DNA from 3 places in the Neorhizobium petrolearium genome. Region 3 is predicted to be linked to each of the others. Evidence: predicted binding sites of a transcription regulator. Region 3 holds the regulator's gene; each other region holds the start of a gene.

Region 1 (2,269 bases), 480 kb from region 3:
TCTGGAAGGAGGCGCGCACGAGGATCGCCATGTCGTTCAGCGCGTGCTTCTTTCCGTCGGAATCGCCGCGCTGCAGCCGTTCGATCTCCTCGCCGACGGCGCGGGCCTCCTCTTCGGAATCCCAGGCGGCATGCACGATGACCTTCTCGTCGTCGGGGTTCACCCGGTCGGTGAACAGCGTCTTGCCGAGGCGGCCTTCGTTATGGGCGATCAGATGGCCGGCGGCGCCGATAATATGCTCGGTGGAACGGTAGTTGCGCTCCAGCTTGATCACCCTGGCGCCCGGAAAATCCTTCTCGAAGCGCAGGATATTGTCCACTTCCGCGCCGCGCCAGCCATAGATCGACTGGTCGTCGTCGCCGACACAGCAGACATTCTGCGGCACGCCCTTCGGTCGCTGCGCGAGCAGGCGCAGCCACATGTATTGCGCGGTGTTGGTATCCTGGTACTCGTCGACGAGGATATAGCGGAACCTGTTGTGGTAATCTTTCAGGATATCCGGGTTCTGGCGGAAGATCGCGATCGGATGCAGCAAAAGGTCGCCGAAGTCGCAGGCGTTCAGCGTTTTGAGCCGCGCCTGATAGGCGGCGTAAAGCTCGCGGCCCTTGCCGTTCGCGAAGGCCCGCGCATCGCCTTCGGGGATATCGGCGGGAAGCAGGCCCTTGTTCTTCCAAGTGTCGATCATGCCGGCGAACTGCCGGGCCGGCCAGCGCTTGTCGTCGAGCCCCTCCGCCTGGATGAGCTGCTTGATGAGGCGGATGACGTCGTCCGTGTCGAGAATGGTGAAGTCGGAGCGGAGCCCTGCGAGTTCCGCGTGGCGGCGCAGGAGCTTCACGCCGATCGAATGGAAGGTGCCGAGCCAGGGCATGCCTTCCACCGCGCCGCCGACGAGCACGCCGATGCGCTCCTTCATCTCGCGGGCCGCCTTGTTGGTGAAGGTGACGGCCAATATCTGCGAGGGGAAGGCCCGGCCGGTCTCAAGGATATGCGCGATGCGTGTCGTCAGTACCCGCGTCTTGCCCGTACCGGCGCCCGCGAGCACGAGGACGGGGCCGTCCAGCGTCTCGACCGCCTCGCGCTGCTCCGGGTTGAGGCCTGACAGATAATCGGGGGCGCGATGCTGATCCCGGGCGGCCATGGCGCGCGCTGCGATGCCGAGCCCGGCATTTCCCGCAGGCGGCGGGGCAGGCGCCTTGCGCGGCGCCGGTTCGGGCTCCTCGTCGAAAAACGGGATGTCGTCGAAACTGTTACTCATGCGGCCAATGTAATGATTCGGACCTGAAAGACCAGAAAATGTTCCTCTTTTATTCCTAGTCTCTCCTTAAGTCCCGGCTAAATTGTGGAGTGGCGGATGGCTGCTCCGCCAGAAAACCGCAATTCGGGGGCGTCATGTATGCATCCGATCTAACAAACCCGTGAGATTTCGTGAGGTTACATTTCCGTAAGGTACCGAATCTCCCATTGCCTGTGCACATGCAAAAAAGGATACTTGCTCTGGAAATTGGAATGCGCCCCACCCGGAGACCTGAATGCGGATTTGGAAACAGCTTCTGCTGAGTATCGTGATCCTGGCCGGAGCCCTGTGTCTATGGATATTCATGGTCCCGAGCGCCGGTGAGACCCTTGCGAGAATGGGTGTCCCGGGGCAGGTGGTGGCTGCGATCCGTCCCGAACAGGCGAAACCCGCGGCGCAGGGCGCAGGCGGCGGTAATGCTGCAGCGCAGCAGCCGGGCCGGAGCGGCCAGGGTGCCGGCGGACAGCGCGGCCAGGGCGGCGGCAACCGCCCGACCATGGTGGTCGCCGAGGCGGTTTCGACCGGCACCGTCAACGACCGCCTGTCGGCGATCGGCAGCGGCGAGGCGATCCAGTCCGTCATCGTCATGCCGCAGGCCTCCGGTACGATCCATGAGATCATGGTCGCGTCCGGTCAGAAGGTCGTGAAGGGCCAGGTGCTTGCCCGCCTCGACGACGACGAACAGATGATCGAGCGCGATAAGGCAGAGGTGGCGCTCAGGAGCGCCCAGGAGAAATCCGTCTCCTACAAGAACCTGCAGTCGGTCTCCCGCCTCGACGTGTTCGATGCGCAGATCGCCGAAGAGGCGGCGAAGCTTGCCCTTTCCACTGCTGAACTCAATCTGAAACGTCGCGATATCGCAGCGCCGATCGACGGGATTGCGGGCATCGTCGCGGTCAATATCGGCGACAACGTCACGACACAGACCAATGTCGTCACCATCGACGACCGGTCGGCGATCCTCGTCGATTTCTG
Region 2 (2,269 bases), 1.2 Mb from region 3:
CCAGAAGTTCCAGGCTGAAATCCGGAACGAGCGGCACTTCTTCGAAAAGCATCGGAGAATCGGGTGACGTGCGAGGCAACATGGCGGCAACCTCGCACGCCGACCCGATCTCCTGCAACCCCGGACAAGCGATGCGGCGTCGCTATCCACCGGGGCGGCGGTGGAACCGGGGAGATTCCGGCACGCAATGGATGCGGGGAAGGTGCCGGAAAGAGAAAATCAAAAAATCGCAGGCTTCATGCCTGTCGTGCTCAAAGCAGTGAAAGCTGTATGCCTCCGCCGTCCGGCCGGATAAAAATGTCGTCGCGCAAAGGCAGGCCGCGGCGCACCATGCCGAGCCGCTTCACCGCCATCTCGAAGCGGCGGCCGATCTGCCATGCATAGGGGCCGGCACCCTTCATCCGCTTGCCCCACTCGGCATCATAGTCCTTGCCGCCGCGCATCGAGCGGATCAGCGACATCACGTGCCGGTAGCGGTTCGGATAGTTCTGCAGAAGCCAGTCGCGGAAGAGCGGGCTCACCTCCAGCGGCAGGCGGAGCAGAACATAGCTTGCCTCGGCTGCTCCTGCCGCATGGCCGGCTTCCAGAATGCGCTCGATCTCGTGATCGTTAAGCGCCGGGATCACGGGCGCCACCATGACCGCCGTCGGAATGCCGGCACCGGTCAGCGCCTTGATAGCGGTAAGACGCTTGGGAGGGGTCGAGGCGCGCGGCTCCATGGTGCGGGCCAGCTTGCGGTCGAGCGTCGTGACGGAAATGCCGACCTTCGCAAGCCCTTTCGAAGCCATTTCGGAAAGGATGTCGATATCGCGGGTGATCAGCGCCGATTTCGTCACGATAGCGACGGGATGGTTGGCCTTGTTCAGCACTTCGAGAATCTGCCGCATGATGCGCCATTCCCGCTCGATCGGCTGATAGGGATCGGTATTCGTCCCGATCGCGATCGCCCGCACCTTGTAGTCGGGCTTGCTCAGTTCCCTTTCGAGCAGCTTCGGCACGTCGGGCTTGGCGAAAAGCTTCGATTCGAAATCGAGTCCCGGCGAAAGCCCCATATAGCTGTGGGTCGGGCGTGCGAAACAATAGATGCAGCCGTGTTCACAGCCGCGATAGGGATTGATCGAACGGTCGAAGGAGAGATCGGGTGAATCGTTGCGGGTGATTGCCGTACGCGGCTTTTCCACCTGCACCTCGGTCTTGAACGGTTCCAGCTCCTCGATCGTCTGCCAGCCGTCGTCGAAAATCTCACGGCGCTCCTCCTCGAAGCGGCCGCTCGGATTCAAGCCCGCGCCGCGTCCGCGCCGACGGTCGACCTCTACCCTGAGGCCGGAGGACTTCACCAGCGCATCGGCAATATCCGCCGTATGGGCAGGCGCAAAGGCAGCCTGCCGCAAATGGGACAGCTCGTTCATCGGACGCTCCTGAAGGGGAAATTCCCCGTTCGTGATGATTAAATTCCTAGCCTCAAAACGAGAACATTGCAAGAACAAATTTTGAAAACGGTTTCTGGCATTCCCTGTTGCAATGCGGTAAATGTCAGGAATGCTGACTGTCATCATGGAATGCCGCGACCAGGAATCGGAGCTGGCGCAGACGCTCTCCATTCTTGTTTCCGCCGCGGTGGAAGGGCTTGTAAGCGATGTGGTGGTGCTCGATCACGGCTCGCGGGATGGAACCTCCCACGTCGCCGATGCGGCCGGCTGCCGTTTCCACACCCATTGGGAGATCAAGGACATCCTGCGCGGCGCGCGGGGGGAGTGGCTGCTTCTGGTGGAGCCGGGCGCGCGGCTGCAGGCCGGTTGGATCGACGAGGTGATGGAATATATCGCGCTCAACAAGCGGCCGGCCCGATTCGCGCCGTCGCGAACCTATCGGCGACCGTTCTTCAAGCGCATCGGGCGTGCGGTGCCGCCTCTGGAATACGGCCTGCTTTTGCCGAAACGACAGGCGATCGCGCTCGCCAAGTCCGGCATGGACCTGGAAGCGCTCGCCAGGGGGCAGAAGGCCTCGAAGCTCGTCAGCGAGATGATCCCTGCCTGGGTGGCGGCGTCAGCCCGCTGACTTATTTTCCGGCGCCCCGCTTCAAATGCTCGTCGAGCCGTGGCATGATTTCGATGAAATTGCAGGGCATGTGGCGATAGTCGAGCTGTGCCTTCAATATGCCGTCCCAGGCATCCTTGCAGGCGCCCGGCGAGCCCGGCAGCACGAAAATGAAGGTTGCATTCGCGACGCCGCCCGTCGCCCGCGACTGGATCGTCGAGGTGCCGATCTT
Region 3 (2,269 bases):
AAGAAGTCCGGCGCACGCTCGTCTCCCGCAAAGGCCAGCCGGAAGCTTGCCTCAGTCTCGGAACCATCCGGCATCTTCACGCCGCGGGAGAATTCCAGGATATCGCCCGCGGAAATCCCGCGCAGCCTGAAACGCGCGTGATCGGCTGCCGCATCGCCCGTGGCAACCGCGAGGGCCGAAAAGCCCTGCCTGTTACGCGCCTTGCGGAAGGCGAGATCCCGGGCGGTGAAGACATTGCCGCGCTTGGCCGCGGCTGCCGCCTGACGCCGGTTGGCGATCGCCAGCGGCTCCAGATAGGCCCCATCCGAGAAAAACACGCAGGCATTGGCCGTGCCGAAAGGATGAAAGGCCTCCGGCGCAACTGTAAATCCGAGTTCTGCCAGTCGTGAACGCGCGACGGCAAGGTCCGCCACCGGCAGAACGAGATGATCGATTAGTCTAGCATTCACGCGAGAGCCCCCAGAATCCGGAATCGCAGCACTACATTGGCAGCGGATCGGCTTCGAGCAAGTGGTGTCGGAAGAGATATGTTGCAGACATCCATGAAGAAAAATCATCATACTTCACGAAAATTTAGGGACTTGCGGAACACATATGGAACATATAGTGTATGTTCTTGATTTGTTTCCGACTCTCAAGGTGCCAAATATGCTCACGCGCAAACAGCAGGAATTGCTTCTGTTCATTCACGAACGCATGAAGGAATCCGGCGTGCCGCCCTCCTTCGACGAAATGAAGGACGCGCTCGACCTCGCGTCGAAGTCCGGCATCCACCGGCTGATCACCGCACTGGAGGAGCGCGGCTTCATCCGCCGCCTGCCGAACCGGGCACGTGCCCTTGAAGTCATCAAGCTGCCGGAAGCCTATCAGTCGAGCCTGCAGCCACGCCGCGGCTTCTCGCCGAGTGTTATCGAGGGCAGCCTCGGCAAGCCGCAGCCGGTCGCTGCCGCTCCGGCCAAGCCCGCAGCCAACGACGATCTCTCCAACGCCACCACGGTTCCCGTCATGGGCCGCATCGCCGCCGGCGTGCCCATCTCGGCGATCCAGAACAACACGCATGATATCGCAGTGCCCGCCGAGATGCTTGGTTCCGGCGAACATTACGCGCTGGAGGTCAAGGGTGATTCGATGATCGAGGCCGGCATCCTGGACGGCGACACGGTGATCATCCGCAACAGCAACACCGCCAATCCGGGAGACATCATCGTGGCGCTGGTGGACGAGGAGGAAGCGACGCTGAAGCGCTTCCGCCGCCGTGGCGCCTCGATCGCGCTGGAAGCCGCGAACCCGGCCTACGAAACACGGATATTCCCGCCCGACCGGGTAAAGGTTCAGGGCAAGCTGGTCGGCCTCATCCGCCGCTACCATTGATCAATTGCCGGAGCGGTTCCGGGAGCGCCGAGGCGAACGTCTTGTTCCGCCAGTCATAGTGGCGATGCCTGCTCCAGGGGCGGTCATGGCCGGCCATGGCGGGGCGAATAGTCCATTGCCGGATGTCGGCTGCGCCGTGCAGGGAAATTTCGAGCGCACCAGTCTTTCGCAAAGCATTGCCGTTGATCATCAATGCGCCGGAGCGGCAATGATCGAAACGGGCGCGCGGGGCGATGATGATATGGGCAGCATCGCAGGCCGCACCGGCATAACGGCTGTCTTCGACGGAGGCTATCATGGTGCCTCCGGAAGTTTTCACCCCGCAAAAGACACGCGGCTCGCAAACGAAATGACCGGCAGGCACCTGCCTGATGCGGGACCGCACTGCTTCGATTTCGGCCTGCGTCAGCTCGCGGCGCTCCTCAGATTTCCCATCGGGCGGTTTGTCTCCTGCTGATGACACGTCCGGTTTTATAGGATCGCCCAGGAGAAGTGCCCGTTTCCACTGGCCGTAGATGAAATCGGGCGGACGGGTGCGGTTGGTGGCAATGCCTTCCCTGCCTATCAGGGCAATCATCGTTCCGTCCTCGGAAACGAGAATATCCGGCAGGGGCTTCGATCGTTCGTGCCAGGAGAACAGCAATGCGGCGGCAACGAGCGGAATGCCGACCAGCCGAAGCCTGCTTCTCAAAAGTGTCAGCAGAAGAAAACCGGCCGTGGAGACAGGCAGGAACCAGGGATGCTGACGGCCGATACCGGCGTCGCCGCCCCAGGCCGCGACATGTCTTGCTATGGAGATCACCGCTTCCAGGCCGAGACCCATGAGCTTCAGGAAAGGCGCATCGAGCCCGAACGGTACGAGCAGCATGCCGACAAGTCCGGCCGGCATGACCACGAA

The links. Region 3 encodes LexA, which represses DNA repair genes until DNA is damaged. Its sites were predicted from a motif close to TGTTCNNNNTGTGTTCNG; they were not measured.
Region 1: QEO92_RS11055 (ATP-dependent helicase) is a predicted target of LexA. The motif match lies at 1,295-1,312, and genes of this name have one in related genera.
Region 2: QEO92_RS02395 (PA0069 family radical SAM protein) is a predicted target of LexA. The motif match lies at 1,469-1,486, and genes of this name have one in related genera.

What each region holds. Positions count from the first base shown of each region.
Region 1 is NZ_CP123000.1:2,171,693-2,173,961, reverse strand. It holds gene QEO92_RS11055 (ATP-dependent helicase) at 1-1,255, opposite strand, end outside; gene QEO92_RS11050 (efflux RND transporter periplasmic adaptor subunit) at 1,530-2,269, shown strand, end outside.
Region 2 is NZ_CP123000.1:465,430-467,698, forward strand. It holds gene QEO92_RS02390 (ribonuclease HII) at 1-82, opposite strand, end outside; gene QEO92_RS02395 (PA0069 family radical SAM protein) at 252-1,409, opposite strand; gene QEO92_RS02400 (glycosyltransferase family 2 protein) at 1,540-2,058, shown strand; gene moaB (molybdenum cofactor biosynthesis protein B) at 2,060-2,269, opposite strand, start outside.
Region 3 is NZ_CP123000.1:1,689,608-1,691,876, reverse strand. It holds gene QEO92_RS08735 (VOC family protein) at 1-449, opposite strand, end outside; gene lexA (transcriptional repressor LexA) at 649-1,371, shown strand; gene QEO92_RS08725 (ComEC/Rec2 family competence protein) at 1,352-2,269, opposite strand, start outside.